2 regions of the Methylovirgula ligni genome follow, and region 1 is predicted to be linked to the other one. Evidence: predicted binding sites of a transcription regulator. Region 1 holds the regulator's gene; the other holds the start of a gene.
The links. Region 1 encodes HrcA, which represses chaperone genes, less so after heat shock. Its sites were predicted from a motif close to GTTAGCACTCNCNNNNNGNGAGTGCTAAC; they were not measured.

Region 1 (15,130 bases):
GCGGCGCGACCAGAACAGCGGCGGTCCTGCCCTCGAACGCGGCAGATAGCTGCGGCAGGATCACAAAAACCGGGAGCTTGGCCTGGGAATTATGCATGAAGCTGAATTGGCAGGAGAAGCACCACTCGGCAAGACTCTGGACCCATCACGCTTGGCGTGGACCCCTTGCAACGACCGCGAAGATAACAGCCGCCAACCGAACCCGTTTGACGATTCCGCTTCTCGTTACCGAGGGAAAGCGTTATATGCCGCCGCCGACCGCGCTCAACCAACCGGTCGCTCCGCCGCTTGGCATCCAACTTGCCGATATCGCAAGAACCGAATGCCACCGCCGGATTGAGGATTTCTTGAATGATGCCGACCGCGCAAGATAAGGCCGCCGATCCGGCCGCCTGCGGGCCAGTCGTTCCTTCCAGCGGACATTCAGAGAAAAAGGCAAGCACCGCGGCGCTGGCCCTCGGCTCTATCGGCGTCGTCTACGGCGACATCGGCACCAGCCCGCTCTACGCGCTGCGGGAATCGATCATTCATAGCGACAGGTCGACGGGGCTGACGGAACACAACGTCACCGGGACCGTCTCGCTTCTGCTTTGGGCTTTGTTTTTCATCGTCACCGCGAAGTACGTGCTGTTTCTGATGCGCGCCGACAACAAGGGCGAAGGCGGCACGCTTTCGCTGATGGCGCTGGCTCAATCGGCCTTCGGCCGCCGGGCGGCGCCGATCTTCTTTCTGGGCGTCGCGGGAGCGGCGCTGTTTTCCGGCGACGCGATCATCACCCCTGCGATTTCGGTTCTCTCGGCGCTTGAAGGCCTGCAGGTCGGCACGCCGCTTTTCAGCGATTACGTGATCCCCTTGACGATCGTCGTGCTGATTTCCGTCTTCGCCGTTCAGCGCCACGGGACGGCGAAGGTTGCGACCTTTTTCGGTCCGGTCATGGCGATCTTCTTCGTTATCATCGCCGTGCTCGGGGCAATTCACATCCCGGATGCGCCGCGCATTCTGCGCGCCTTCAATCCGTTTGTCGGCATTGCCTTCCTTATCGATCACGGTTTTATCGGCTTTCTCGTCCTCGGCTCGGTCTTCCTGGCGGTCACCGGCGCGGAAGCGCTCTACGCCGATATGGGCCATTTCGGCCGCCGTCCGATCCAGCTCGCGTGGCTTTTCTTCGTGCTGCCGGCGCTGACGCTCAACTACCTGGGTCAAGGCGCTCTCATTCTCGCCAACCATGCCGCGATCGAGAACCCGTTCTATTTTCTCGCGCCGCGTTGGGCGCTGCTGCCACTCGTGATTCTGGCGACGGCCGCCACAGTCATCGCCTGTCAGGCGGTGATTACCGGCGCCTTCTCGCTTACCCGGCAGGCGATCCAGCTTGGTTTGCTGCCGCGCATGGAGATTCAGCACAAATCCGAAACGCAGGAAGGGCAGATCTTCATTCCGAAGGTCAACCGCATCCTGCTCATCGGCGTGCTCCTGCTCGTTCTCATGTTCAGGAGCTCAAGCTCCCTTGCCTCGGCCTATGGCATCGCGGTCTCCGGCACGATGGTGGTGACGACCGCGCTCGCCTTCGTAGTGGTCTGGCGGAAGTGGAACTGGCCGCTCTGGCGCGCGCTCGCCTTCGTCTCCTTCTTCCTGTTGGTCGATTTCGCCTTCTTCGCCGCCAACCTCGTAAAGATCATCGACGGCGGCTGGGTGCCGCTGATGATCGCCTCCTTCACGATGATCGTGATGTGGACCTTCGTGCGCGGCAATACGTTGCTCGCGGAAAAAATGCAGCGCGATTCGATCCCGTTGCGCGAATTGATCCCGATGCTGGAGAAATCCAAACCGACGCGCGTACCCGGCACGGCGATCTTTCTCACCAATCAATTGACCTCGGCACCCTCGGCACTCCTGCACAACATCAAGCACAACAAGGTGCTGCACGAGCATGTCTGGCTCATGTCTGTGCGCACCGAGGACACGCCACGCGTGCCCGCCGCCAAACGCTACGAGATCGAGAAGCTCTCGCCGGATTTCACCACTGTCACCCTGCATTTCGGCTATATGGAAAGCCCGCGCATCCCCGCCGCGCTGGCGCTGCTGCGCAAGTCGGGCCATAAATTCGATATTATGACGACATCGTTCTTCCTTGGGCGGCGGACGATCAAGGCCTCTATCAACTCCGGCATGCCGGGCTGGCAGGATAATCTCTTCATCGCTCTATCCAAACAGGCGATCGACGCGACGGAATTCTTCTCCATCCCCTCCGACCGCGTCGTCGAACTCGGCGCTCAAGTCGCGATCTGACAAATCTTTATTTCGCTGCGGCGGCCCGCGCAAAGCTCTGCATAGCGGGCAGCGCGCTTTCCGATCGCCCGGAATCGGCGATCGATAAGAAAACGTGCTAAATAAAAAAAGCTGGAGCGTGTTCTGACCGGAAAAGTCATGCAACTTTTCCGGAACACGCTCTGGCGCCCCGTGCATCGCGGAGGCGGGGCTGCTAAGCTCCGCCGATGCAAGACCGCGCCCAAAACCGCGCCCAAGACCGCGCCCTGGTCTCCGATCCCGCCGCCGGCAAGATCACGCCGATGATGGTGCAATATATCGAGATCAAGGCCGCCAATCCGGATTGCCTTCTGTTTTACCGGATGGGCGATTTCTACGAGATGTTCTTCGAGGATGCGGAGGTCGCCTCGCGCGCGCTCGGCATCGTGCTGACGCATCGGGGCAAGCACTTCGGCCGTGATATTCCGATGTGCGGCGTGCCGATCCACCGCGCCGACGAATATCTGGCGCGGCTCATTGCGCTCGGCCATCGCGTCGCGGTCTGCGAGCAGATCGAAGACCCGGCGGAAGCCCGCAAACGCGGCAGCCAGGCGGTCGTGCGCCGCGATGTCGCGCGGCTCGTCACACCCGGCACGATCACCGAGGAAAGCCTGCTGGAGCCGGCGCGGGCGAATTACCTCCTTGCGATTACGCGCGTGCTCCGCGGCGGCAAGTCGACTTTCGGTCTCGCGAGCGTCGATATTTCGACCGGCGCATTTTCGGTGATGGAAGTCGAAAGCGCCGCGCTGAGCGCGGAGATTGCCCGCATCGGCGCCGCCGAGATTGTCGCGCCCGAGGCGCTCGCCGACGATCAGGACTTCGCCCGCCTCGTCACTGACATGGGCATTCCGCTCTCGCCTGTCGGACGCCTGCTCGATGACCCCGCCGCGGCGGCGCAGCGCTTGCGCGATTATTTCGGCCTCGCCACGCTCGACGGTCTCGGCACTCTCTCGCCGGCCGAGACTGGTGCGGCGGCGCTCGTCGTCTTCTACATCGAGCGCACGCAGCGCGGCGCGCGCCCGGCGCTCAGCCTGCCGACGCTCATGCGCTTCGATGCGCATATGGAGATCGACGCTGCCACTCGCGCCAATCTCGAATTGACGCAAACGCTGTCCGGCCGTCGTGACGGCGCCCTGCTCGCCGCCATCGACCGGACCGTGACACCCGGCGGCGGCCGATTGCTTGCCGAGCGGCTCTCCGGGCCGCTGACCGATGAAGCAGCGATCCGGCGCCGGCTCGACGCCGTCGCTTTTCTCCGCGACGACCGCGACTTGCGCAGCGATCTGCGCGACTGCCTGAAAGCGGCGCCCGATCTGGCGCGGCCTCTCTCGCGCCTTGCCTTGCAGCGCAGCGGGCCGCGCGATCTCGCCGCGATCCGCGATGCCTTGCGCGCGGCAGAGGCCATCGCCGCGCGTCTCGACACGGTCGCGGCTCTTCCCGACGATTTAAAAGATGCCGCGCGCAAGGCCGCGAGCGCGGACCCCACCATCGCGACGCGGCTCGCCGATGCGCTAGCGACCGATTTGCCGCTGAAAACGCGTGACGGCGATTTCGTGCGCGTCGGATTCGATTCCGATCTCGACGCGCTGCGGCGGCTGCGCGACGACAGCCGCAAGGTCATCGCCGAATTGCAGGCGCGCTATGCGGCGCTCGCCGAGATCAAGCAGCTCAAGCTCAAACACAATAATTTCCTCGGTTTCTTCATCGAAGTGCCGCAGGCGCATGGCGAGAAACTGCTGAAACCGCCGTTCAACGCCACCTTCGTGCATCGCCAGACGATGACCGATGCGATGCGCTTCTCCACCACCGAACTCGCCGAAATCGAAAGCAAGATGTCCTCCGCCGCCGATCAGGCGCTGGTGCGGGAGATGGGCATTTTCGATGCGCTCGCGGCGCAGATTCTGGCAGCCGAAGGCGCGCTCAAAACCGTGGCCGAGGCGCTCGCCGCCCTCGACGTCGCGGCAGCGCTGGCCGAGATTGCCGAGGCGCGTGAGTGGACACGGCCGGAGATCGACAATTCGCTCGATTTCACCATCGAAGCGGGCCGCCATCCGGTCGTCGAGGCGGCGCTCGCCCGCGACGGCAAGCCTTTCGTCGCCAACGATTGCGAACTTTCCGGCAAAGGCGACGGGCCGGGCCTCATCGCCATCATCACCGGCCCGAACATGGCCGGCAAATCGACCTATCTGCGGCAGAACGCGCTGATTGCCATGCTGGCGCAGATGGGCTCCTTCGTGCCCGCAAAGCGTTGCCGGATCGGCATTGTGGACCGGCTGTTTTCGCGCGTCGGCGCGGCCGACGATCTGGCACGCGGGCGCTCAACCTTCATGGTCGAAATGGTCGAGACGGCGGCGATCCTCAACCAGGCGGGCGAGCGCTCACTCGTCATCCTCGACGAGATCGGCCGCGGCACGGCGACGTTCGACGGCCTCGCCATCGCCTGGGCGGTGATGGAGCAACTCCATGCAAAGAACCGATCCCGTGCGTTGTTCGCGACGCATTTTCACGAATTGACACACCTCGCCAAACAGCTTTCGCGCGTCGTCAATCTCACCATGCGTGTGGCGGATTGGAAGGGCGATGTGGTCTTCCTGCACGAGATCGTGCCGGGCGCCGCCGACCGCTCCTATGGCATCCAGGTCGCCAAGCTCGCCGGCCTGCCGCCGGCGGTGGTGAAGCGCGCGCAGACCCTGCTCGCGGACTTTGAAGCCGGCGACCGGCGCAAGACCGTCAAGCCCGTCGCCGATCTGCCGCTCTTCGCGGCCGCGCCAGCCGCACCGAGCGACGTGGAGCGCGCGCTCGACGACATCGACCCGGACGAACTCTCGCCGCGCGAGGCGCAGGCGGCGCTCTTCAAGCTCAAGGCATTGCGGGAAAAAGACGGGTGAGGGCTACGACCCGTGCACCAGGCTGCTGATGATCTTCGAGGTGTAATCGACCATCGGCACGATGCGGGCGTAATTGAGCCGTGTCGGCCCGATGACGCCGAGCACGCCGACAACGCGCTGCTGCTCATCGCGGAACGGCGCCGCGATCATCGATGAGCCGGAAAGCGAGAAGAGCTTGTTCTCCGAGCCGATGAAGATGCGCACGCCTTCGCCCCCCTCGGCGCGGCTGAGCAGGTCGATCACGTCCTTCTGCGTTTCGAGATCGGCGAAGAGCAGGCGGATACGCTCCAGATCCTCGAGCGCGGTGAGATTTTCGAGCAGATTGGCCTGGCCGCGCACGATGAGCTGCTGGCCCTGGCTGCTCGTATCGACCCAGCTCGCAAGGCCCGCCGCGACAAGCCGCGCGGTCAATTCGCCAAGCTCCGCTTCCGCGGCGGCGTGTCCGGCCTCGACCTCGGCCTTGGCCTCGGTGAGCGTGCGTCCGGCGATGCGGACATTGAGATAATTGCCCGCTTCGATCAGCGCCGAAGCCGGCAAATCGCGCGGCGTCTGGACGATGCGGTTTTCGATGGAGCCGTCGGCTGCCACGAGCACCGCCAGCGCCCTGTCCAGGTCGAGGCGGACAAACTCGACATGTTTGAGGCGCGCGTTCTCCTTGGTCGTGACGACCACGCCGGCGCTGCGCGTGAGGCCGGAGAGCATGCTCATCGCATCGCTCAGCACCGCCTCGAAGGCATGTTCCTTAGACGAGGCGCGCACCTGCGCCTCGATCTGCGCGCGCTCCGGCTGGCCAATGTCACCAATCTCCAGCATCGCATCGACGAAGAAGCGCAGCCCGCGCTCCGTCGGCAGGCGGCCGGCGCTGATATGCGGCGCATAGATCAGTCCCAGCTCTTCCAAATCCTGCATCACATTGCGGACCGAAGCCGGAGAGAGCGCAATCGGCAGAAGCCGCGCGAGCTGGCGCGAGCCGACCGGGCCACCATAGGTCAGGTAGGATTCGACGATATGGCGGAAAATCTCGCGCGAGCGCTCGTTGAGCTGGCTGAAGCCGCCCGATTCCGGCGAAATCGTCCTGCGCGAAGGGTCAAAACGCTCGGTCATAGACTGTGATCCGCTCCCGGCATGAGGGGATTTTCCAATCCCACCAATAACATGGCTGGCCGGGCGCGCGGATGCAAGCCGCCCGCGCGGCGTCAGGCCCGGGAAAGATTGTTGCGATTCACTCGGGCACCGCTTGGGAGCGAAGGCTTTCTCATGGCACCGGCATTGGCCGAAGCGAAGATCGACGGGTGCGAAGACGCCCGCGCCAAGGCGCTGCTGCAAATGGCGGTGACGGAGGCCCTTGCCTGCTTCGCCGCAGGCGCCACGGCCAAAGCCTGCGCCCATCTCGACGAGGTGCAGCATCTCGCCGCCGCCAGCGATACGGCCAGCTACGTTTTTGGCCTGTTCTATTTCAACACCGGCGATTGGACTTTGGCGCTCTCCTGGTTCGAGCGCGCCCTCAGCCTCAATCCTCGCCATCCCGACGCGGGAAAAGGCCGTGCCGTCGCTTTGCAAAGACTCGGCCGGATCGGCGAGGCGCTCAGCGCCTTCGAGGCCGCGGCGCGCGACCATCCCGCCGACGCCGAAGCCGTGCATATGAGCGGCGTCATCCTGCAAAGCCTCGGCAGGACCGATGCGGCGCTGGCCGCCTATGATCGCGCCCTGCGGATCAATCCGGATTATTGCGACGCGCTGGTCAATCGCGGCGCGTTGTTCGAACAGGCGGGACAAATCGAAGAAGCGCTCGCCTCTTTCGATCGCGTCATCGCGCTGCGGCCGCAGGATGCAGTCAATTATTTCAATCGCGGCTGCGTGCTGCAGAAGGCGAACCGCTTCGAAGCGGCGCTGACCGATCACGCGGCGGCGACGCGGCTTGATCCCGCGCACCCCGAAAACGAGGTCAACCGCGGCAATGTCCTGCAGAAGCTCGGCCGCCACGCCGAGGCGCTCGCCTGCTACGACGCGGCATTGCAGATGCGGCCGCATTATCCGCAAGCCCATTACAATCGCGGCATCGCCCGGCAAAAACTCGGCCGCCCTGTCGAGGCGATCGAGGATTTCGATGCCGCGCTGACGCAAAAGCCGGCCTACCCCGAAGCGCTCTGCAATCGCGGCAATGCGCTCAGCGAGCTGGGGCGCCTCACTGAGGCCGTCGCGTCCTACGAACAGGCGTTGACGTTACGGCCCCACTTCCGTCAGGCGCAGATCAACCGCGCCAATGTGCTGTTCGCGCTCGGGCGGCCGGAGCTTGCCCGCGCTGCGGCAGCCGAGATTCTGGCGCAGGAGCCGAACCACGCGCAGGCTTTGTGCATCAGCGGCGCCGCGCAGCAAAGGCTCGGCGATCTCGATGCCGCGCTGGTCTTTCTCGACCGCGCCGTCGCGGTCCGCCCGGACTTTGCCGAAGCCTGGCTCAATCGCGGCAATGTTCTGCAAGAGCAGGACAAGCTCGAAGACGCGCTTGCGAGCTACGACACGGCGTTGGCGCTGCGCCCCGCCTACCCCGAGGTTCTGTCGAGCCGGGGCGTTGCGCTCAAGGAACTCGGCCGTCTCGACGAAGCCCGGGCGGCTTTCGACACGGCCTTGCACTTGAAGCCCAACTATCCCGATGCGCGTAACAATCGCGCCGGCGCTTTGCTGCTCGCAGGCGATCTCGTGCAGGGTTTCGCAGCCTTCGAGAGCCGCTGGGAGCGCGGCGATGCGCCGCCGAAGACGCTGATTTCGCCCTTGCCGCATTGGCGTGGCGAGCCGCTCGAAGGGCGCCGCATTCTCGTCTGGGATGAACAGGGGCTCGGCGATCTCATCCAGTTCTGCCGCTACCTGCCGCTGCTCGCCGCGCGCGGCGCGGACGTCACCTTGTTCGGCCGCAAATCGATGTTTCGCCTGCTTTCGACGCTGCCATCGCCACCGCATTTCGTTGACGCAGGCGGGGTGCCCGAGGGCTTCGATTATCAAAGCGCCTTGATGAGCCTGCCGTTCGCCTTCGGGACATCGCTCGCGAGCGTACCGGCGGATGTGCCCTATCTCCATGCCGAGCCGGCGCGGATCGCTGCCTGGGCGGAACGGATCGGTCGGCACGGTTTCCGCATCGGCATCTGCCGGCACGGCAACATGAAGATCAACCTGAAGCGAAATATACCGCTCACCGGTTTCGCCGGATTGGCGGCGATCCCCGGCGTGCGCCTGATCAATCTGATGAAAGAGCCGGAGTCCGAGGCCGCCGGCTTCGCGCTCGAATCTTTCGGTCCCGATCTCGACGCCGGCCCCGACGCCTTTCTCGACACCGCGGCGGTGATGGCCAATTGCGATCTGATCGTCACCTCCGACACGTCGATCGCGCATCTCGCCGGGGCGCTCGGCCAGCCGGTCTTTCTCGCGCTGCGCCACGCGCCGGATTGGCGCTGGCTCGCCACGGGCACACGTTCCCCCTGGTATCCGACAATGCGGCTGTTCCGACAGACGCAGCGGGGCGATTGGACGCCGGTCTTCGCCGAAATTGTGGACGCCGTGCAGGTGCAGATTACTGCGCGCGCCGGCCTTAGCTGTTCACCGCGAGTCGCCGCACGGGGGTGAGAACGCTCGTGATCTTGTCGGCGAGTTCGGCGCGCGTGAACGGCTTCGGCAGAACCTGGATGCCAAGGACGAAGCGGCAGCGATCGATCGTTGTATCCTGCACATAGCCGGTGGTGAGCAGAACTTTCAGTTCCGGACGCAGTTTCAGCGCTTCTTCCGCAAGCTCCGCGCCGGTAACGCCCGGCAGACCGACATCGCTGAAGAGCAGGGTCAATTCTGTGCCACCGCGCAGGATCTCCAAAGCCTGAGCCGCATTTTCCGTAACCCGGACCTCGAAACCGAGATCGCGGAGAATTTCGGCGGAATAGGTCCGCACTTCGGCATCGTCCTCGACCACGAGGACTGTGCCGGCCGGCCCCGGCAGCAAGGCCCGCTCCGCCAGCGGCTCGGATTCGACCAGCACATCCTCGGACTGGGCGCGTGGCAAATAGAGTCTGACCGTTGTTCCGCTGCTGGGTATGCTCTCGATGCGGACATGGCCGCCGGTCTGTTTCACGAAGCCATAGACCTGGCTGAGCCCTAGGCCAGTCCCCTGCCCCGTCGGCTTCGTCGAAAAGAACGGCTCGAACACCCGATCGAGAATCTCCCTGTCGATGCCTTTGCCGGTATCCTCGATCGAGAGGAGGACATAGTCGCCCGGCGTGATTTCAGGATCCTCAATCTCGGTCCGCGCGGCGAAAGCGCAATTGCTGGCGGTGATCGTCAGCCGGCCGCGTCCCTCCATCGCGTCGCGGGCGTTGATCGCAATATTGAGGATCGCATTGTCGAGCTGGTTGAGGTCGGCAAAAGCCGGCCAGAGGCCGGGCGCGATGGTGGTGACGATCTCGATGTTTTCGCCGAGTGTCCGGGCCAGCAAGTCCGACATCGAGGCAAGGATCGTCTCGATCCTGGCGCCGCGCGGCTCAAGCGGCTGGCGGCGCGAAAAGACCAATAGCCTCTGCGTCAGCACGGCGCCGCGTCTGGCCGCATCGAAAGCGTTGGTCGCCCAGCGATGCAGCCGCGCTTCGCCCTTCTCGGTATGGCGCTTCAGCATCTCGAGATTGCCGAGCACGGCGGTGAGCAGATTGTTGAAGTCGTGCGCGATGCCGCCGGTGAGCTGGCCGATCGATTCGAGCTTTTGCGCCTGGCGCAATTGCGCCTCCGCGCGCTCGCGCTCCGCCACAGCCTTGCTGCGCTCGCGGTCCGCCGCCATCAGCGCTTCATAGGTATTGAAATGGCGGATGAGCAGCCAAAGCACGAAGCTGATCGCAAAGGCGAAAAGCACGGCGCCGGCGGCGATGAGAAACCGTGCCTGACGCCAGTCGGCGAGGATATGATCCTTGAGCCGCGAAATGTTCACGACGAGCGGAAATTCATCGACGCTGATTGTCGCGACGATACGCTCGGGGCCATCGATCGCATGGGCTGAATCATAGGTGACGGGCGTGCCCGGCTGGAGGATGCCGGTGAACGACTTGATCTTGTAGACCTCGCCGACGCGCCCAGCGGCCGGATAGCGGGCAAGCATGGTTCCGTCGCTGCGCCACAGGCTGACCGCGCCGTAATCGCCGATCTGCAATGTCTTGTAGAGCTGTTCGAAATAATTGAGATCGATCGCCGCGGCGACGACGCCGAGGAAATGGCCGGACGCATCGTCGACACGGCGTGCGAGATAGATCGACCAGCTCTTGGTGTCCTCATTGTACGACGGCAGGCTGAGATAGGAGCCGCTGATCTCCACGTCGCGCAGGACGGTAAAATAGTCGCGGCCCGACAGATCGGACTCCGGCGCGGGATAGACTTTGGTCGTGCAGATCAGCTTGCCGTCGGGCCCGATGAGGCTCACGTCATGTATCTGCGGGATGCCGACGATGCGCGACTTGAGCAGCAGATACATTTCGACGCTGGCGCGCTTGCGCATGATGTCCTGCGGCTTGGTGATGCCGCCGAGCGTCAGATCGTCCTGCAAGCTTGAAAGGACGAGATCGACGCTCTGCATCGTGCGTTCGGTCTCCTGTGACAACAGGAGATCAAGCGCCATCAACTCGCGCCGCGCCTCGGCGACATCCCGGACCCGGAATTCGCGGATCGACAAGGCTGCGCCCGTCGCCGCGAGGGCAACGAGCAGAATGCCAAATACCACGATCATGGGCTTTGGCTGAAAGAACGAACGGCGCGAGCCGTCCGGGCGCGAGCGGCCTTTTGAAAGCAAAGGCTTTTCCGTTTCCGCTGATCCTAAATCGGCCCCCCGACGGCGCGAGGCGCGATCGGAAGCTCAGGTTAACAGGACCGCAGCGGAAGAAAACCCACTCTGCGACGATAGCCGGTATATCAAATAAAATGCATAATTATCAATATGTTACGACACGCTACCAGCGCAGCAGCGCGCTGCCCCAGGCCATGCCGGCGCCGATGGCCATCATCGCGACGAGATCGCCGGGCTTCAACCGGCCGGCGCGATTGGCCTCATCCAGCGAGATGGGGAGCGAGGCGCTCGACGTGTTGCCATAGCGGTCGATGTTCAACCAGCATTTCTCGCGCGGGATGCCGAGCCGGTCGACGACCGACTCGACGATGCGAACATTGGCCTGATGCGAGATCACATGGTCAATGGCGCCGGGCTTGAGGCCGTTGGCGGCGAGCGCTTCGAGAATGACGTCCTGAAGCGCGCGCGTCGCATATTTGTAGACTTCGCGGCCGTTCATCGCGATCTTGTTCATCCGCTTCGCCAGCACTTCCTCGGATTGCGGGTGCTTGCTGCCGCCGCCGGGTATCATCAGGGCGCCGGCGGCCGTGCCATCGGAATGCAGATGCGTCGAGATGAGTCCGCGCTCGGGGTCCGGCGTCGGGCCAAGCACCATTGCGCCGGCCGCATCTCCGAAGAGTACGCAACTGCTGCGATCCTCCCAATCGACAAGCCGGCTCAGCAATTCCGCGCCGATGACGAGAACGCGTTTGGCACGGCCGCTGCGTATGAATTGATCGGCGATCGTGAGGCCGTAGAGCGAGCCGGCGCAAGCCGCCGAGAGATCGAAGGCGAAGGCGCGTGTGGCGCCGAGCTTGGCCTGCACGAACACCGCGCAGGATGGCATCGGCATATCCGGAGAGATCGTACCGACGATGATCATGTCGAGTTCGGCCGGCGTCGTCTCGGCCATTTCGAGCGCCTTGCGCGCCGCCGCGACAGCCATGTCGGACGTCACTTCCCCGTCAGCCGCGATGTGGCGCTGCTTGATCCCCGTACGCTCGACGATCCAGGCATCCGACGTATTGATGATCTTTTCGAGATCGTGATTGGTGAGGATGCGCGACGGTGCGTAGGCTCCCGTCCCCAATATATGGGAATGCGTCACGTTGTCGGCCCTTATCGCCGCTCAGCGGCTCAGAGCAACGCATAGGCTGAAACGGACGACACCGCAATCGCGGATAAGACGTCCGCCACAGAAGTCGCGGCCGCGCCGATGATGCGGGCGGCCGCTCCCCTAACGGCGCCTAATTGACCGGCTTGCCATATTCGCTGGCCGGTGCAGCTTCCGGCCGCAATTGATAAGAACTGCGCAAACGATCGATGACGCCGCGGGCCTGGCGCAAAGCCGTGTTATCGACGCGCGGCCTGAACCCGGCAAAGGCCCAATTCGCGCCGCCGTCCTCGGATGCACACGGCCGGATGAGGATATCGCCGATACCCTCGAATCCCGTCTGTTTGCGCAAGGTGCGCAGGCAAATTTCGCGCAATTCGGCCTGAGAACGCAGATCGCCCGACATATCCAGCCTCCTTGTTCGAGAAAACATCGTACTGCTTCTCAACGCCCCAGGCTGCTATATGTTCCACTTCGGAAATATTCGGAAATATGATGTGAGCGGCATGACGCTGGACGATCTGCAAACGCGCATTCTTTATCGCGATGCGCTGATGCTCGTGCTCGACAAGCCGGCGGGGATCGCCGTGCATCGCGGGCCGAAGGGCGGCGTATCGCTCGAGGCGGGATTTCCGGCCTTACGCTTCGGCCTGCCGCGTGATCCTGCGCTGGCGCATCGGCTCGATCGCGACACCGCCGGATGCCTTGTACTGGGACGGCATCACAAGGCGCTGGAGAAGCTTGGTCTGCTCTTCAAGCAAGGCAAGATCGGGAAAACGTATTGGGCGGTGGTCGAAGGCGCTCCGCCCGAGGATGAGGGCCTGATCGACCTGCCGCTCGGCCGGCTCGACGCCACGCGCGGCTGGTGGATGAAGGTCGATCCGCAAGGCCAGCCCGCGCAGACGCGCTGGAAAATCCTCGCGCGCGACGAAAGACAATCGCTGCTGGCACTGACGCCGCTCACCGGCCGAACGCATCAGCTCCGCGTCCATTGCGCGGCGAGCGGCTTCCCGATCCTCGGCGACCCGGTCTACGGCACGGGTGACCGCGAGGCACGGCTGCATCTGCTCGCGCGCGCGATCGAAATTCCAATCTACAAGAACAAGGATCCGGTCAGGGTCGAGGCGCCGGTGGCGCCGCACATGCTGGCCGAAGTCTCGGCATTGCTCGGCGCGGCCTCAGGTTAAGCCGCGCAGCCGCCGCGCCCGCGCACGCAACAATGCGAACCGGCGGCCGAGCCCGCCGCGCGCTTCCAGCGACGCCAGTATGCCCTTCAGCCGCTCTTTGAATGGCGCGAGCGCGGCACGCAGACGAATCTTGTAGGGCTCGATGATCGCATGCGCCTTGGCGCGAACATTCATCACGAAGACGTAGAAGCGCGCGAACCACGACATGCTCAGCAATTTGCCGCGCATCGCATCGAAGAGGAAAGCGAGGATGCCGACGCCGAGCACCTTCGCCGCGACGAAGGCAAGAATACCCAGAACGAGATGATGCCGCGCGATGAGCCAGAGGCCGATAATCTTGAAAGGCTCGATCACCGCCAACGGCAGCAGGAGGACGAGAAACGCGACGGGCGCTGGCAATTCCGCAAGGACGCGCGCGAGCACCCTTTTGAGCGCCGCAAGCGGGATGAGTGCGACGAACTGCTTCAGCAGACCGCCGACGGCATCCCAAAGCCACGCTTCAAACAGGAAGACTGCAGCGCAAGCGAACCAGAAGGCGTGGATCGCCCGGCCGAAGAGAGTCTTTTGTTGCGTTTGGCTCATCTTTTCAGCATCGTGCGGCGGTTCGCGGCCGGCGAGAGCGATGGCGCACGAGCGCCACCGCCCTGTTAATTACGACGCGGTTTGCGCAAGCGCGGCGATTTCCTTCTCGCGGCGCGACTCAGCCGACGCGCGATGATCTTTCGCCAGCACGGTGTAGACCGCCGGCAGGACGAAGAGCGTAAACAGCGTGCCGATCGACATGCCGGAAACGACGACGATGCCGATCGAGAAGCGGCTCGCCGCGCCCGCGCCGCTGGCCGTGACGAGCGGGACGAGGCCCGTCACCATCGCCGCCGTCGTCATCAGGATCGGACGCAGACGGATGCGCGCGGCCTTCTTGATCGCCGCGGTGCGATCCAGCTTCTCGTGAATCTGCAATTCGCGCGCAAATTCGACCATCAGGATGCCGTGCTTGCTGATAAGCCCGATCAAAGTAACGAGGCCAACCTGCGTGTAAATGTTGATCGTCGCGACGCCGAAGAACAAGGGCACCAGCGCGCCGCTGATCGCCATCGGCACGGAGATCATGATGACGAGCGGATCGCGCAAGCTCTCGAATTGCGCGGCGAGCACGAGAAAGATGATGATCAGCGCGAAGACGAAGGTGACGGCGAGCTGATTGCCTTCCTGCACGAACTGCCGCGAATCGGCGAGATAATCGTGGCTGAAGCCGGCCGGCAGATTCTGCGCCTGCTTTTCAAGGAAGCCGACGACCGTCCCCATCGTGACGCCCGGCATGGCGACCGCCTGGAACGTCGCCGAGCTGAGCTGGTTATAGTGCGTCAGCGCGTTCGGATCGGTGTCGGTCGAGATCGATACCACCGTCGACAGCGGAATCTGCACGCCTTTAAGAGACGGCACATAATAGCTCGACAGCATTTCCGGCGTCAGACGGAACGTGCGCGGTACTTCCGGAATCACCTCGTAGGAGCGGCCCTGCAGGTTGAACCAGTTGACGTAGTTTCCGCCGAGCATCAGCGCCAGCGTATTGCCGATCTGCTGCATGGTGAGGCCAAGATCGCTTGCTTTGTTGCGATCGATCTTGATGCGGACGACCGGCTGATTGAACTGAAGATCGCTGTCGGTGACGATGAAGAGCCCGCTCTTCATCGCCGCCGCCTTGATCTTCTCCATTTCCTTGTAAATCACAGGGAAGCCGGCCGTCGAATTGATGACCATCTGAATCGGCAGGCCGCCCGGCCCTCCCGGCAGTGCC
Region 2 (15,130 bases), 1.0 Mb from region 1:
TCGGCGACCGTGCAGCAGATACAGCCATTGGCGAGCTCGATGATATTGTCTTCCGGGCACGAGGCGACGCCGCAGCTTCGCAGAATCTCGCCGTCGACGCCGACATCGCCGAATTCGTTGATGATCAAGGCCAGACGACGGCCCTGCGCGTGCTCGAGCAGATGGCGGATGAGTGTCGTCTTGCCGGAGCCGAGGAAGCCGGTGATGATCGTTGTTGGAATCTTATGCGTGTCAGGCGCCGCCATCCCATGCTCCGGTCATTATGCGGGGTGAAAGGACCGGCGCAGCGTGCGCGACGCAGCAAGGGCCGCGGCATTTGCTCCGGGACACCCCGCCCGAGGCAAACGGTCAAAGAAGACGGTAGGTCTCCTGGCTCACGGCTCAACACATATGTCACCTGCCTTCCCAAATCGCCTCAGGCAATTCAGTGGCTTTAGGTGACTGCTCGCCGTTCACAGTTGCGGGGGCAGCTGCGGCTTCGAGCATATTGCTTCGACCGCATTCCCTGTTTCCCTTCCTAGGAAGGACCGTCAGCAATATCTTGCCATTGGTGGCCACCGTTGTCAAAACAACGCCTCTCAACGCGGCCGCCGGAGATTTCGTATGATTGCGCAAGACGCACCTGGCCAAACGACGCCCGGGCAGGACGAACGGTACAGGGAAAAGATGCGCAAGCGAAAGGCTGCGCAGGATCTGGAGGTCGCGTCCAAAACGATCGAGAAAGGCTTGCTGATCGTTCATACCGGCCGCGGCAAGGGCAAATCGACGGCGGCTTTCGGGCTTCTCTTGCGGGCGCTGGGGCACAACTGGCGCGTTGGCGTGGTGCAGTTCATCAAGGGCGCATGGTCGACGGGCGAGCGCGACGTGCTGGAGGCGCGCTTTGCCGATCTGGTCTCGTGGCACACGATGGGCGAGGGCTTCACCTGGGAGACCCAGGATCGCGCCCGCGACGTCGCCGCTGCCGAGGCCGCCTGGGCAAAGGCCAAAGCGCTGCTGGATGATCCCGGCATCAAGCTCGTCATCCTCGACGAACTGAACGTCGCCCTGCGCTACGATTATGTGCCGATTGACGACGTCGTTGCGACGCTGATGCAGCGGCGCCCCGGCCTGCATGTCGTCGTCACCGGGCGAAACGCGCCCCCGGCCTTGATCGAAGCGGCGGATCTCGTCACCGAGATGACTCCGGTGAAGCACCACTTTGAAGCTGGGGTCAAAGCTCAGGCCGGAATCGAGTTCTGATGAGCGCCCGGCGTATAATGTTTCAGGGCACCGGCTCCGATGTCGGCAAATCCCTGATCGTTGCCGGACTTGCCCGCGCCTATCGCAAGCGCGGACTTCACGTGTTGCCGTTCAAGCCGCAGAACATGTCCAATAACGCCGCGGTGACGGCGGACGGCGGCGAGATTGGCCGCGCCCAGGCCCTGCAGGCGCGTGCCGCGGGCGTCGCGCCGAGCGTGCACATGAATCCCGTTCTGCTGAAGCCGCAAAGCGAGATCGGCGCGCAGGTGATTGTCCAGGGCCGCGTGCTCGGCGCGGCCAAGGCGCAGGAATTTCAAAGCTGGAAACCCAAGCTGCGCGCGGCGGTGCTGGAAAGTTTTGCGATTCTCGCCGCGCAAGCGGATTTGATTCTCGTCGAGGGTGCCGGCAGCCCCGCCGAAATCAACTTGCGCGCCAACGATATCGCGAACATGGGCTTCGCGCGGGCGGCAGATTGTCCGGTCGTGCTGATCGGTGACATTGATCGCGGCGGTGTGATCGCGCAGATCGCCGGCACGAAACTCGTGCTCGATCCGGATGATGCGGCTTTGATTCGCGGCTTCATCGTCAACAAATTCCGCGGCGACCCAGCGCTCTTCGCGGCTGGAATGGAAGCCATCGAAAAATATTCCGGCTGGCCGGCGCTGGGGCTCGTTCCCTATTTCCCGGACGCGGTCTTGCTGCCCGCCGAGGACGCGGTGCCGCGCCAGCGGTTTGCCTCGCGCGGCGAAAGCCGATCACTCAAGATCGTGGCGCCCGTCCTGCCGCATATCGCCAATTTCGACGATCTTGACCCGCTTGCTGCCGAGCCTGACGTCAACCTGATCATGATCCCGCACGGCGCGCCGTTGCCGGGCGATGCCGATCTGATCGTCCTGCCGGGCTCGAAAGCGACGCGCAGCGATATGGATGCGCTCATCACGGAGGGCTGGGACATCGACATCAAAGCCCATGTCCGGCGCGGGAAGAGGGTGCTCGGGCTCTGCGGCGGCTTTCAATTGCTGGGCCGGCGCATCGCTGATCCCGAGGGAATCGAAGGCGAACCGGGCGAAACGGCGGGGCTCGGTCTGCTCGATGTCGAGACGATCCTTGGCGGCGACAAGACGCTGCTGGCTGTGGCGGGTCGTTCCGTGCCGAATAACGTCCCGTTCAAAGGCTATGAAATGCATGTCGGACGGACGTGGGGACCGGACTGCGCGCGGCCGCTGCACAGACTCGATGATGGCCGGGAAGACGGCGCACGCTCGGCAAACGGTCTTGTCGCCGGTACTTATGTGCATGGCCTCTTTGCCGATGACGCCCAGCGCCACGCCTGGCTCAATTCTCTAGGCGGTGTCGCCTCGGGCCTTGCTTATGAAGATCAGGTCGAACGGATACTCGATAATTTTGCCGCGCATCTTGAAAGCTGTCTGGATCTCGACCGGCTGCTTAGCCTCGCCCGATAAAGACGAGCGCCAGAGCCGCATAAGCTAAGATCTGTAGGGCCGCCGCGCGGCGGAAAAGTGTGAGCGCGCGGCGAATGTCTTTGCAGGTTGCGGCGCGTCGGCCGTCTCCCATGAGGGCGCCGTCGATGACATCTTGACCATAGACTCGCGGTCCCCCGAGTTTGAGGCCGAGCGCACCGGCTATGGCCGCCTCCGGCCATCCCGCGTTTGGTGAGACATGTTTTGGCGCGTCGCGCCAGGCGGCTTTCCAGGCTTCGCGGACCGAAGCCACGCCATCGAAGGACGCCGCGAGCACCAGAAGCAGCGCGCTGAGCCGCGCGGCGGGCAGATTGACGAGATCATCGAGCCGCGCCGATGCCCAGCCGAAATTTATGAAACGCGGCGTGCGATGGCCGATCATGCTGTCGGCCGTGTTGATTGTTTTATAGAGCATCGCACCGGTGAGACCGCCGGCGGCCAGCCAAAAGGCTGGCGCGACAACGCCATCGGAAAAGTTCTCGGCGAGGCTTTCGATCGCGGCCCGCGCGACGCCCGCCTTGTCGAGATCGTCCGTGATACGGCCGACGATCTGGCTGACGGCGCCGCGCGCGGCCTCAAGACTGTCGCGCTCCAGAGCATCGGCAACCGCGCGCACGTGTTCATAGAGAGAACGTTGTGCCAGCAGGCTTGACGCCAATGCGGCGAGAATCAACTCGCCGGCGTAGGAGCCGCCGCAAAGCCAGGAGAAGAGACCGCCGCAGGCGCCCGCGCACGTGAGCCAGAAAATGAGGCTGACGGCGCCCAGAAGCTTCTGGAGTCTCGCAGGGGAGCCAGGGCGATTGAGGCGCGTTTCTGTCACGTGGATCAGCCAGCCGATCCATGTGACGGGGTGGCCCACCGCACGCAGCAAAAAAGCCGGATAGCCAAAGATCGCCTCCAGTGCGAGCGCTACTGCCGTCACGCTGAACGCACTCGCGAGACTCATCGATTTTCCAGCTCACGGGCGCCGGGCGCCGCGACAATCAGAAGGGGGCGATACATGATCCTCCTTTAGCAAAGACCATATACCGCCGCGCGTTCAAAAGGCGGTCAACCTCATCCCGCCGAAGACGCCAATTCCGGGTTGCAAAAAGCTGAACGGGTCTTCGCGGACTCTAGCATCCGGCAGTTGCGTTCAGGCAGCGCAGCGTCCAGCGCCCGCCCTGTGCGTGAAATCTCGAAAATGAGAGCGGCGCAATATCGATCCGCCAAAACGATTTTGGATTGGCATCAAGCGCGAGAACGGCGGCGGCGCGGATCACGGCGGCATGAGTCACGGCAACAATGCGGCCATCGCTGCTGCGGAGAGTGTCAAGCCAGCCGGCGACCCGCGCCAGCAGGCGCGTGACTGATTCCCCGCCATGCGGTGCGGCGCCGGGGTCCGCCATCCACAGAGCGAGAGCTTCGGCGTCCGTGGCTTCCAATCCCGCGAGGGATTTGCCGGCCCAGTCTCGAAGATCGATGTCCGCGAGGCGCGGATCGATCGCGGCATCGAGATGCAGGGCCTGCGCTGTTTGCACGGCCCGAAGCGCAGGGCTTGTCCATGCCGCATCGACAGGCCCGACATGCGCCGCCGCGCTCGCCTTGGCATAGTCCCCCGGCGTCAACGGTTCGTCCAAGGGGAAAGCCGCCGCCCGAGTCGCCGCGGTCGCGGCATGCGCAATCAGGGTAAGGCGGAGGCTCATTCCGATGATCCATTTGACAGACGGGCGGCGAACAACATATCGTCATGGCGATACGGACGTGGAAGCTGGTGAAAGTCCAGCGCGGTCGCGCCACTGTAATCGAGAGCGGAAGTCTCCGGGCTCGAAAGTCAGACCCAGCCGTAGCTTTTTATCCATCCGGCGAGGACGCAGAATCCTCAGGGAGTGATCAATGTCAGATACCACAATCGGTTCCGTTACAGCTACGCCCATCCCGATGGGCGAAATTCTGCCTTGGCTCATTTTTGGCGCTCTCTTGATTCTCGCGATCTATTTCGTCGGGGCCGAGGAAGGCGCGACGTCGATCGTCAAGGGCATGTACGTGCATGAATGGGTGCATGACAGCCGTCATCTGCTCGGCTTCCCCTGCCACTGACGGGGGTCCAAAATGGTCAGCACTCTTCTTGTCCGCGGGATGATCGTCGGTTTCCTCGCGGGACTCCTCGTATTCACCTTCGCCAAAGTTTTTGGCGAGCCACAGGTCGATCGTGCCATCGCCTTCGAATCCGCAATGGATGAGGCGAAGATGAAGGCCGATCTGGCAAAAGGAATTCATGATCCGGAAGAGCCGGAACTCGTAAGCCGGCCCCTGCAGGCAAGCTGGGGATTGCTGACCGGGGTCATGACTTACGCTACAGCTTTTGGCGGTCTGTTTGCCCTGGCGTTTGCCTTCGCCTACGGTCGCGCCAGCTCGCTGAGCCCGCGCGCGGTCTCCGCTCTGTTGGCGCTCACGGGGTTCATAAGCCTTTATGTTGTGCCGAATCTGAAATATCCGGCGAATCCGCCCTCCGTGGGTAATCCGGATACGATCGGAATTCGGACGGGACTCTATTTCGCGATGATGGTCCTGTCGGTCGCCGCCATGATCGGCGCGGCCGTGTTGCGCAAACGTCTGGCTCCCAAATATGGCGCGTGGACAGCGGCGCTCGTCGCGGCGGGCGTCTACCTGTTAGCGGTCATCATCGCCGGTGCGCTGCTGCCGCCGATCAACGAAGTTCCGGCCGATTTCCCCGCCGTCGTACTTTGGCATTTCCGGATCGACTCGCTTGGAATGCAGGCGATCATGTGGGCGACATTCGGCCTTCTCTTCGGCGCTCTGACGGAGAAGGCCTCGGTCGGCCGTCTCTATAAAATCAGCGGTAATGCGAGAACGGCGTGGTGAAGCGGCAAGCTTTTAGTTCTTGCCTTCAGCATCGCACGAGATGACGCGATCAAGACCGATATCACAGTGTAATGCTAGCGATGTCGGTCTATTTTGAAGGAAATATTTCCTTCTAGGAGATTTCATATTCGTCGATTAGCCTTGCCGTTGTTGCATGACATTTGACATGCATTCAGTATCAATGAGCAAGAGCGTTCCCCATGTTCCGCAGTCTTCTCCTTGCCGCCGGTCTTCTCTCGTCTTTCAGTCTTCTCGCGCCCGCTGAGGCGCAGTCGCTGCCCGAAGAGATCGTCAACGCCCTGAATAAAGTCTGGGGCGTGCATCCCGGTTTCCGCGCCAATCATGCCAAGGGCATCGTCGGGCAGGGTACCTTCAAGGCGACCCCCGCAGCCGCGGAGCTGAGTAAAGCCGCGATCTTCTCGGGCGATACGATCCCGGTGACGATTCGCTTCTCCGACAGCGGCGGGTTGCCCAATGTCCCCGACGGTTCGCCCAAGGCGGTGCCGCACGGGCTTTCCATCAAGTTCCATCTCAAGGATGGCAGCGAAACGGATATCGTCATCAACTCGCTGAAGTTCTTTCCCGTCGCAACGGGCGAAGACTTCCGTGATCTTCTGCTCGCCGTTGCGGCGAGCCCGCCCGATGCGCCGAAGCCGACGAAGCTCGATCTCTTCTTCAAGGCGCATCCGCGCGCGCCTGCGGCTTTCGCTGCGCTCCAGCAGCCCGACAGCCTCGCCGACGAGCAATATAATGGCGTCGATGCTTTCGTCTTCGTCGACAAGAGTGGCAAGAAGCAAGCCTTCCGCTACATCGCCGCGCCGGAAAAGCTCGTGCATATCAGCAATGAGGAAGCGGCGAAGAAACAGCCGAATTATCTCTTCGACGAGATTGCCGTGCGCGTCGCGAAACATCCCGTGGTCTTCCATCTGGAGGCGCAGCTCGCCGCGCCCGGCGATGTGACCAAGGACCCGACGGTGCCCTGGCCGGCGGATCGCAAGGTGGTCGATCTCGGCGTGCTGACCATCGACAAGATCGATGCGAACAGCCTCGAAGAACAGAAGAAGCTTCTGTTCCTGCCCGGCGCGCTGATCTCCGGCATCGAGGAATCGGACGATCCGCTCGTCGATGTGCGTGACGGCGCCTATGCCGTCTCCTTCGGCCGCCGCAGCCAATAGTTGCTTTAGGCGGACGGTTATGCGCAAAACGGCGCCATGCCGGCGCCAGACGCAAAAATCGCCATTCGCCCCGCGACGCCAGCCGACGCGGGGCTGATCTTTGCCTTCGTGAGCGAACTCGCCGCTTTCGAGCACTTGTCGCATGAAGTGCAGGCGGACGCAGCAGGGCTCAAGGCGGCCTTGTTCGGCGCCAACCCCCGCGTCTTTGCCGAGATCGCCGAATATGACGGCGCACCGGCCGGCTTCATCCTCTGGTTCTACACATTCTCCAGTTTCGCCGGCCGCCACGGGATCTGGATCGAGGATCTCTACGTTCGGCAGGAATTTCGCGGCAAGGGCCTTGGTGCCACCTTGCTGCACGGGATCGCGCGCCGCTGTGTCGCGGAAAAGCTCGGCCGGCTCGAATGGTCGGTGCTGAACTGGAACGAGACTGCCATCCGCTTTTATCAGAGCGCAGGCGCGCAGCTTAAGTCCGAATGGACCATCTGCCGGATGGAAGGCGCCGCGCTGGCGAAGTTCTCCGCTGAAGTTGAACGCACATGAGCCTGCCTTTGGTCGGAGTCGTCGCCATCGCCGATAACGGCGTGATCGGCCAGGGCAATGCCCTGCCGTGGCATATTTCCGCCGATCTCAAGCGCTTTCGCGCGCTGACGCTCGGCAAGCCGCTGATCATGGGGCGCAAGACTTTCGCCTCGCTGGGCCGGGCGCTGCCGGGACGCGAGACGATCGTCGTGACACGTGATAAAAGCTTCGTGCCTCCGGCCGGTGTTTTCACGGCGGGGGATGTGGATGCGGCTCTGGCGCTTGGCGAATCGCGCGCCAAGGCGCTTGGCGCGCCGGAAATCGTCATCGCTGGCGGCGGCGAAATCTATGCGGCGCTGATCGACCGTCTGGATCGGCTACATGTGACTTACGTGCATCTCGCACCGCCCGGAGATGCTTATTTTCCGGCCATCGACTGGTCACATTGGCGGGAGATTTTCCGCCAGGATCATCCCAAGGGCGAAGGCGCCGATGCAGCCTATGCGTTCGTCGACTATATCCATGCTGATTGAGAGAGACGGCGTGTCGAGGAAGGATTTCTATGCCCTGGAGCAATGACGGCAAGGACGGCGGCTCGTGGAAGCCGAACAATCCCGGGCCGTGGGGTCAGCCGCCGCGGCCCAACCAGGCGGATCTGGAGGAATGGTTGCGTCGGGCGCAGACTCGGCTGCGCGGCTGGCTGCCGGGCGGCGGCATTGGCGGCCAGGCGCTCGTGGCGCTTGGCCTTCTCGGCGTGCTGCTGTGGCTGCTTTCGGGTTTTTATACGGTCGGACCCAACGAAGTCGGCCTCAACATGATCTTTGGCCGCTATACGGGCAAGACAAGCTCGGGCCTCAATTACAATCTGCCCTATCCGATCGGCGCGGTCCAAAAGCTCGCGGTGACGGATCGCAACACGATCAACATTGGTTTCATCACCCGTCAGGATGACCGCACCGGCGAGGAGGCGACCTTCGATCTGCCGGAAGAGAGCCTGATGCTGACCGACGACCAGAATATCGCCGACGTAAAATTCGTGGTGATCTGGCAGATCGACCCCGTGCACCCCGAGAATTATGCCTTCAATGTTGCCGATCCCGACGACACGGTGAAGGCGGTCGCCGAGAGCGCCATGCGCGCCGTGATTGGCCACAGCCTGATCCAGAATATCCTGACCGCCGAGCGCAAGGTGATCGAGCCGGAAGTGCAGGATCAGATGCAGGCGATCCTTGATAGTTACAAAGCCGGCGTCCTCGTCCTGCAGGTGCAATTGCAATCGGTCGATCCGCCGCAGGAGGTTATTGCCGCCTTCCGCGATGTGACCGCGGCGCAGCAGGATCGCGACAGGACGCGCAACGAGGCCGATGCCTATGCCAATCGCGTCGTGCCGGTGGCGCGCGGCCAGGCGGCGGCGATCCGCCAGCAGGCGGAAGGCTATCGCTTGCAGACCGTCGACGAGGCGACCGGACAGGCCTCGCGCTTCTCCCAGGTCGAGACGCAATACAAGAACGCGCCGGCCGTGACGCGTGAGCGCATCTATCTTGAGACGATGGAGAAAATTCTGGGCGACAGCGACAAGGTGCTCGTCGATCAGGGCGGCGGCCCGGGCGTCGTGCCCTATCTTCCGCTGCCGCAGCTTGCGCCAAATTCCGATACCAATGGAGGATCGAAATGAAGAGCGCGACAGGCTTTTTCATCGTCCTTGTTGCCGTCGTGGCCGTCGTCGTCGCGGTTGCGTCGATCTTCACCGTCGGCCAGACCGAGCAGGCGCTGGTCCTGCGCTTCGGCGATCCGGTTGCCGGGCGCGGCCTCGTCACCGAGCCGGGGCTGCATTTCAAGATTCCCTTCATCGAGAATGTCGTCCTGCTCGACAAGCGCATTCTCGATGTCGAGACGCCGACGCAGGAAGTGCTCGCGGCCGACAATACCCGGGTCGAAGTCGATTCTTTCCTGAGATACCGGATCGCCGATCCGCTGAAATTCTATCAGACGGTCGGCGACACAGACCGCGCCGACGTGCAGCTCGGCTATATCCTCAATTCGGCAGTGCGCCGGGTTCTCGGCGACGCCAGCCTCAGCCAGATCGTCAGCGGCCAGCGCGAAGCCCTGATGGGCGCCATCCGCGAGCAGGTCAATCAGCAGACCTCCAAGCTCGGCGTGGCCGCGGTCGATGTGCGCATCCGGCGTACCGACCTGCCGCAGCAGATTTCCGAAAAAGTGTTCAGCCGCATGCAAAGCGAATGGGCGCGCCAGGCGGCGCTTTTTCGCGCGCAAGGAACAGAGCAGGCGCAGGAGATCACCGCCAAGGCCGATCGCGACGCAGTGGTCCTGAAGGCGGACGCGCAGCGTGATGCCGATCAGGTCCGCGGCGCCGGCGATGCCGAGCGCGCGCGCGTCTTCGCGGCAGCCTTCGGCAAGGATCCGGAATTTTTCGCCTTCTACCGCTCGATGCAGGCCTATGTCGCGGGGTTGAAGCCCTCGAACACGCGCTATGTGCTCAGTCCGAAGTCGGCCTTTTTCCGCTACTTCACGCTCTCGGGTGAGACGAGCACGCCGCCGTCCTCTGCCGCGCATTGAACCGCGGCGGCGTGGGGCTTTATGGGTGCCTCAAAATCCGCGTGAACTCGTCCACGCAATGGGCTAGCTTTCGCGCGAGCAGGAGATGTGGATGATTTTGTTCCGGCAAGTGGCGTCTGCTTTTCCCCGCGCGCGGCGTATTCTGGCGGCGGGCGCCATGAGCAGCCTTCTGCTTTGGGGCTTCGCTGAAGCGCTCCCGGCATCCGCTGGCGACCGGCCGGATTCCTTCGCCGATCTCGCCGCCTCGGTCAGCGATGCGGTGGTCAATATTTCCGCGACCCAGACCTACGAGGACAAGGATTCCGCAGGCGGTCCGAATGTCGATCCCGGAACGCCGTTCGACAATCTTTTCGATGAATTTCTACGCCGCCATCAGCAGGGCGGCGACGGCGACGCGGGCCGTCATACGCGCAGCTCGAATTCGCTCGGCTCCGGCTTCGTCATCGATTCGTCCGGCATCATCATCACCAACAATCACGTCATCGCCGATTCGAACGAGGTGACGGTGATCTTCACCGACGGCACGAAGCTGAAGGCGCAGGTCATCGGCAAGGATACGAAGGTCGACGTGGCCGTGCTCAAGGTAAATACGGATCATCCGTTGAAGGCGGTCAAATTCGGCGACAGCGACAAGATGCGCGTTGGCGATTGGGTGATTGCGGTCGGCAATCCCTTCGGTCTTGGGGGCAGCGTGACGGCGGGTATCGTCTCGGCGCGCCACCGCGACATCGATTCCGGCCCCTACGACAATTTCATTCAGACCGACGCGGCCATCAACAAGGGCAATTCGGGCGGCCCGCTGTTCGACATGGACGGCGAGGTCATCGGCATCAATACCGCCATCCTCTCGCCCTCCGGCGGCTCGATCGGCATCGGCTTCGCGACGCCCTCGGACACGGTTATTCCGGTCATCGATCAATTGCGCAAATTTGGCGAGACGCGGCGCGGCTGGCTCGGCGTGCGTATTCAGTCGATCGACGATTTGATCGCCGAGAGCCTTGATCTCGGCAAGGTGCGCGGCGCGCTTGTCGCCGGCACGGACGCCGGCGGTCCGGCGGCCGAGGCGGGGATCGAGACCGGCGACGTGATCGTCAAGTTCGACGGTGTCGATGTCGCCGAGTCGCATGATCTGCCCAAACTCGTGGCCTCCACGCCGGTCGGCAAGGATGTCGCGATCGTCGTCGTCCGCAAGGGCCAGGAACTGACCAAGACGGTCAAGCTTGGCCGGCTCGAAGATGGCGAGCAGAAGGCCTCGCTCGCGGCTGGCGATCTCGGGGAGAGCCGAAAACTGGTGGCGCCCCCGGGCGAGAAGGCTCTGGGCATGGCGCTCTCCAGCCTCGACGAGACCTCGCGGCTGAAATATGCGATCAAGGATTCGGTCACGGCGGGCGTCGTTGTGACTGGGGTGGATTCGAACTCCCCGGCGGCGCAGAAGAACATCCTGCCCGGCGAGGTAATCCTCGAAGTCAATCAGGATCCGGTACGGGCTCCCGCCGACGTGGCGCGTAAAATGCGCGCCTTAAAGGGCGCCGGCAAGAAGTTGGCGCTGCTGCTCGTCTCGACGCCCCAGGGCGAAGTGCGCTTCGTCGCGATCAATCTCTAGAGCCTCCGCGCTCGCGCCCCGCCCGAGTCCATTAACCGAGTCGCTTGATCGGACCCAGTTTCGCGGGCCGGATTTGCGAATGTCGGGTAGGGCTCTCCTTGACAGCCCTCGGCGTGCCGCCTATGTCCAAGTCGCCGTTAGCACTCACCAGCCTTGAGTGCTAACGGCCAGTCATTTTTCAATCCGTTCAGCGCCAGTGCCGATCGGCTTTTGGCGTTGTCCGCGAAACGTTCAAGGAAGTAACGCAATGACTTTCCGACCTCTCCATGACCGCGTCGTCGTCAAGCGTCTCGAAGGCGAAGAAAAGACGAAGGGCGGCATCATCATTCCCGATACGGCGAAAGAGAAGCCCCAGGAGGGCGAGATCGTCGCCGTCGGGCCCGGCGCACGCGACGAAAGCGGCAAGCTTGTCCCGCTCGATGTCAAGGCCGGCGATCGCATCCTCTTCGGCAAGTGGTCCGGCACCGAGGTCAAGGTCGACGGCCAGGACCTCCTCATCATGAAAGAGAGCGACATTCTCGGCATCGTCGGCTGAATGTCCCGGCCCTAGCGCCCCCAAAAAATCAGGAGTTCCCCCAAATGGCAGCCAAAGACGTACGTTTTTCCTCCGATGCCCGTGACCGCCTGTTGCGCGGCGTCGACATTCTCAACAATGCGGTGAAGATCACGCTCGGCCCCAAGGGCCGTAATGTGGTGATCGAGAAGAGCTTCGGTGCGCCGCGCATCACCAAGGATGGCGTGACCGTCGCCAAGGAAATCGAACTGTCGGATAAGTTCGAGAACCTCGGCGCCCAGCTCATCCGCGAAGTCGCCTCGAAGCAGAACGACATTGCAGGCGACGGCACGACGACGGCGACGATCCTCGCTTCCGCGATCGTTCGCGAAGGCACCCGGGCCGTTGCGGCCGGCCTCAACCCGATGGATCTGAAGCGCGGCATCGACCTCGCGGTCGAAGCGGTTGTGAACGACCTCAAGGCCAACACCAAGAAGGTCACGTCCAACGACGAGATCGCCCAGGTCGGCACCATTTCCGCCAACGGCGATACGTCGATCGGCCAGATCATCGCCACGGCGATGCAGAAGGTCGGCAATGAAGGCGTCATCACCGTCGAGGAAGCCAAGACTGCGGAAACCGAACTCGACGTCGTCGAAGGCATGCAGTTCGACCGCGGCTATCTCTCGCCCTATTTCATCACCAATGCCGAGAAGATGATCGCCGAGCTCGAAGATCCCTATATCCTGATCAACGAGAAGAAGCTCTCCTCGCTCCAGGCGCTGTTGCCGGTGCTGGAGGCTGTGGTGCAGACCGGCAAGCCGCTGCTGATCGTGGCTGAGGACGTCGAGGGCGAGGCGCTTGCCACGCTCGTCGTCAACAAGCTGCGCGGCGGCCTCAAGGTCGCGGCCGTCAAGGCTCCGGGCTTCGGCGACCGCCGCAAGGCCATGCTGGAGGATATTGCGATCCTCACTGGTGGCCAGCTCATCTCCGAGGACCTCGGCATCAAGCTCGAGAACGTCACGCTGCAATTGCTCGGCCGCGCGAAGCGGGTGCGTATCGACAAGGAAGCGACGACGATCATCGACGGCGCTGGCGCCAAGGCCGACATCGAGTCGCGCATTGCCCAGATCAAGGCGCAGATCGCCGACACGACCTCGGACTACGATCGTGAGAAGCTGCAGGAGCGCCTCGCCAAGCTCGCGGGTGGTGTTGCCGTGATCCGCGTCGGCGGCGCGAGCGAAGTCGAAGTGAAGGAAAAGAAGGATCGCGTCGACGATGCGCTGAACGCAACGCGCGCCGCGGTCGAGGAAGGCGTCCTGCCGGGTGGTGGCGTGCCGCTGCTGCGCGCGTCCAAGGTGCTCGACAACCTCAAGACCGCGAATGCCGATCAGAAGGCAGGCGTGGACATCGTCCGCAAGGCCATCCAGACGCCGGCACGGCAGATCGTCGACAATTCCGGTGCTGATGGCGCTGTCGTTGCCGGCAAGCTGCTTGAAAACAGCAGCTATACCTACGGCTATAATGCCCAGACGGCGGAATATGGCGATCTCGTCAAGCTTGGCATTATCGACCCGACGAAGGTTGTCCGTACCGCACTGCAGGACGCGGCTTCCGTTGCCGGCCTCCTCATCACGACCGAGGCGATCGTGACCGAGCAGCCGCGGAAGGAAGCGGCTCCCGCCCCCGGTGGCGGCGGTGCCGGCGGCTTCGGCGGCATGGACTTCTAATTCTCATTTGTGCGAAACGACACTTAAAAGCCCCGGGTTTCCGGGGCTTTTTGTTTACTTAACTTGTGCGGCCTAGTGCATGGGACGAGAATATACGTTTCTCGCGCGCGGATCACTGACTAGAACTGCATCGCGCGGCGCGGGCCGTTCGACATTCGGAGCCGAATGGCTGACCTCGCGCTTCCGAAGCCTGGATTAGGAGTGAGAAAAAGTGGGGCAGGAGACGCCGACGGAAAACAAGAAAACAGCCACCCGGGCTGATCTGTTGAATGCCGTTTATGACTCCTGCAAGGGTCTTTCCCGCGCCCAGGCACGCGATATTTTTGAAATGACATTGGAAGAAATTTCGGCCGCGCTGGTTCGCGGCGAGACCGTCAAGCTTCGCTCGTTCGGCCTGTTCTCAGTCCGCGCCAAGCGCGAGCGTATCGGCCGCAATCCGCGCACCGGCATTGAAGTGCCGATCAAGCCCCGGCGGGTTCTCACCTTCCGGCCGTCGCCGGTTCTTGTCGCGATCATCAACGGCGAAAGCGCCGAAGCCGCACAGGAATTGCAGGACTAGGCCGGCCAGCGCGGCGAAATCCTCCCCTTCCGCGCATTCACGGAAAAGCCGCGAAGATTACAAAGCTGTAACTAGGCTGCGATTTGCGCCTGTGCGCTAAAGCGTGTTTGATCGCGCCGAGCGCAGGCGGTTTTCGAGCGAATCCGATGCGCTTAAAAAGCCATAAGGGCGCCATGACGATTCAATACCGACGTCCTTCGCTCTAGTTGAACGGTCTCCATGAAAAGTCTTGCAATTCTCGTCGCGCTTTTCGCCGCCGCCGCCGCTTTCGTCGCCGTCAGGATCGGCGACACAACCACCGGCCTGCTGGCTGCAACCTCGCTCATCTGCGCCTATACGACGTTCCGGTCGCAGCATATTTCGAGCTATTTGCGGATTTTCGTCGCAATCTTCGCGATCGAGGTCATCGTCTTCGGTGTTCTTTGCCTCGCGGCGCAGCTTCATGAATGGCCCCGCGAATGGGCCGACTATGAGATTCCCGAGAGCCTGCCGCTGAGCGTCGCGTTCTTCGCGATCGGCGTTTATGCGATCTCCTTCGTGCCGCTCGTCCGCGCGATGATGCGGATCGCCGACCGCTATTTCGATTCGCGCGATGTCGCCGACGCCAGGATCTGGCCGTTCCCGTCCTATCGTGCCGCCGAGCGCAAGATCGGCGCGGCGATGGTGGTTTTCCTCGTCCTCATCAATCAGGCCGAGGTCGGCATCAACATCCGCCTCTCGTTCTTCTCGCGCGATTGGTTCAATGCGATCCAGAACAAGGATGCGAAGGCGTTCTGGTATCAGCTTTTCACTGTCTTCCTGGTGTGGGCCTTCCTTTATATTTTCGCGGCCGTCGTCGAATATGTGGTCACCTCGACAATGGTCATCCGCTGGCGGCGCTGGCTCA

Region 2: groES (co-chaperone GroES) is a predicted target of HrcA. The motif match lies at 11,599-11,627, and genes of this name have one in related genera.

Annotation. Positions count from the first base shown of each region.
Region 1 covers NZ_CP025086.1:319,970-335,099, forward strand. The annotation lists gene hrpB (ATP-dependent helicase HrpB) at 1-97, opposite strand, end outside; gene CWB41_RS01485 (hypothetical protein) at 96-374, shown strand; gene CWB41_RS01490 (potassium transporter Kup) at 355-2,286, shown strand; gene mutS (DNA mismatch repair protein MutS) at 2,493-5,192, shown strand; gene hrcA (heat-inducible transcriptional repressor HrcA) at 5,196-6,296, opposite strand; gene CWB41_RS01505 (tetratricopeptide repeat protein) at 6,450-8,807, shown strand; gene CWB41_RS01510 (hybrid sensor histidine kinase/response regulator) at 8,773-10,935, opposite strand; gene CWB41_RS01515 (beta-ketoacyl-ACP synthase III) at 11,156-12,139, opposite strand; gene CWB41_RS01520 (hypothetical protein) at 12,279-12,551, opposite strand; gene CWB41_RS01525 (RluA family pseudouridine synthase) at 12,652-13,332, shown strand; gene CWB41_RS01530 (hypothetical protein) at 13,324-13,914, opposite strand; gene CWB41_RS01535 (multidrug efflux RND transporter permease subunit) at 13,984-15,130, opposite strand, start outside.
Region 2 covers NZ_CP025086.1:1,367,105-1,382,234, forward strand. The annotation lists gene cobW (cobalamin biosynthesis protein CobW) at 1-245, opposite strand, end outside; cobalamin riboswitch at 343-547, opposite strand; gene cobO (cob(I)yrinic acid a,c-diamide adenosyltransferase) at 604-1,239, shown strand; gene CWB41_RS06650 (cobyric acid synthase) at 1,239-2,702, shown strand; gene cbiB (adenosylcobinamide-phosphate synthase CbiB) at 2,686-3,666, opposite strand; gene CWB41_RS06660 (histidine phosphatase family protein) at 3,836-4,405, opposite strand; gene CWB41_RS06665 (CbtB domain-containing protein) at 4,596-4,799, shown strand; gene CWB41_RS06670 (CbtA family protein) at 4,812-5,585, shown strand; gene CWB41_RS06675 (catalase family peroxidase) at 5,786-6,760, shown strand; gene CWB41_RS06680 (GNAT family N-acetyltransferase) at 6,797-7,303, shown strand; gene CWB41_RS06685 (dihydrofolate reductase) at 7,300-7,815, shown strand; gene hflK (FtsH protease activity modulator HflK) at 7,845-8,957, shown strand; gene hflC (protease modulator HflC) at 8,954-9,859, shown strand; gene CWB41_RS06700 (Do family serine endopeptidase) at 10,017-11,462, shown strand; gene groES (co-chaperone GroES) at 11,710-11,997, shown strand; gene groL (chaperonin GroEL) at 12,042-13,685, shown strand; gene CWB41_RS06715 (integration host factor subunit alpha) at 13,897-14,244, shown strand; gene CWB41_RS06720 (ABC transporter ATP-binding protein/permease) at 14,464-15,130, shown strand, end outside.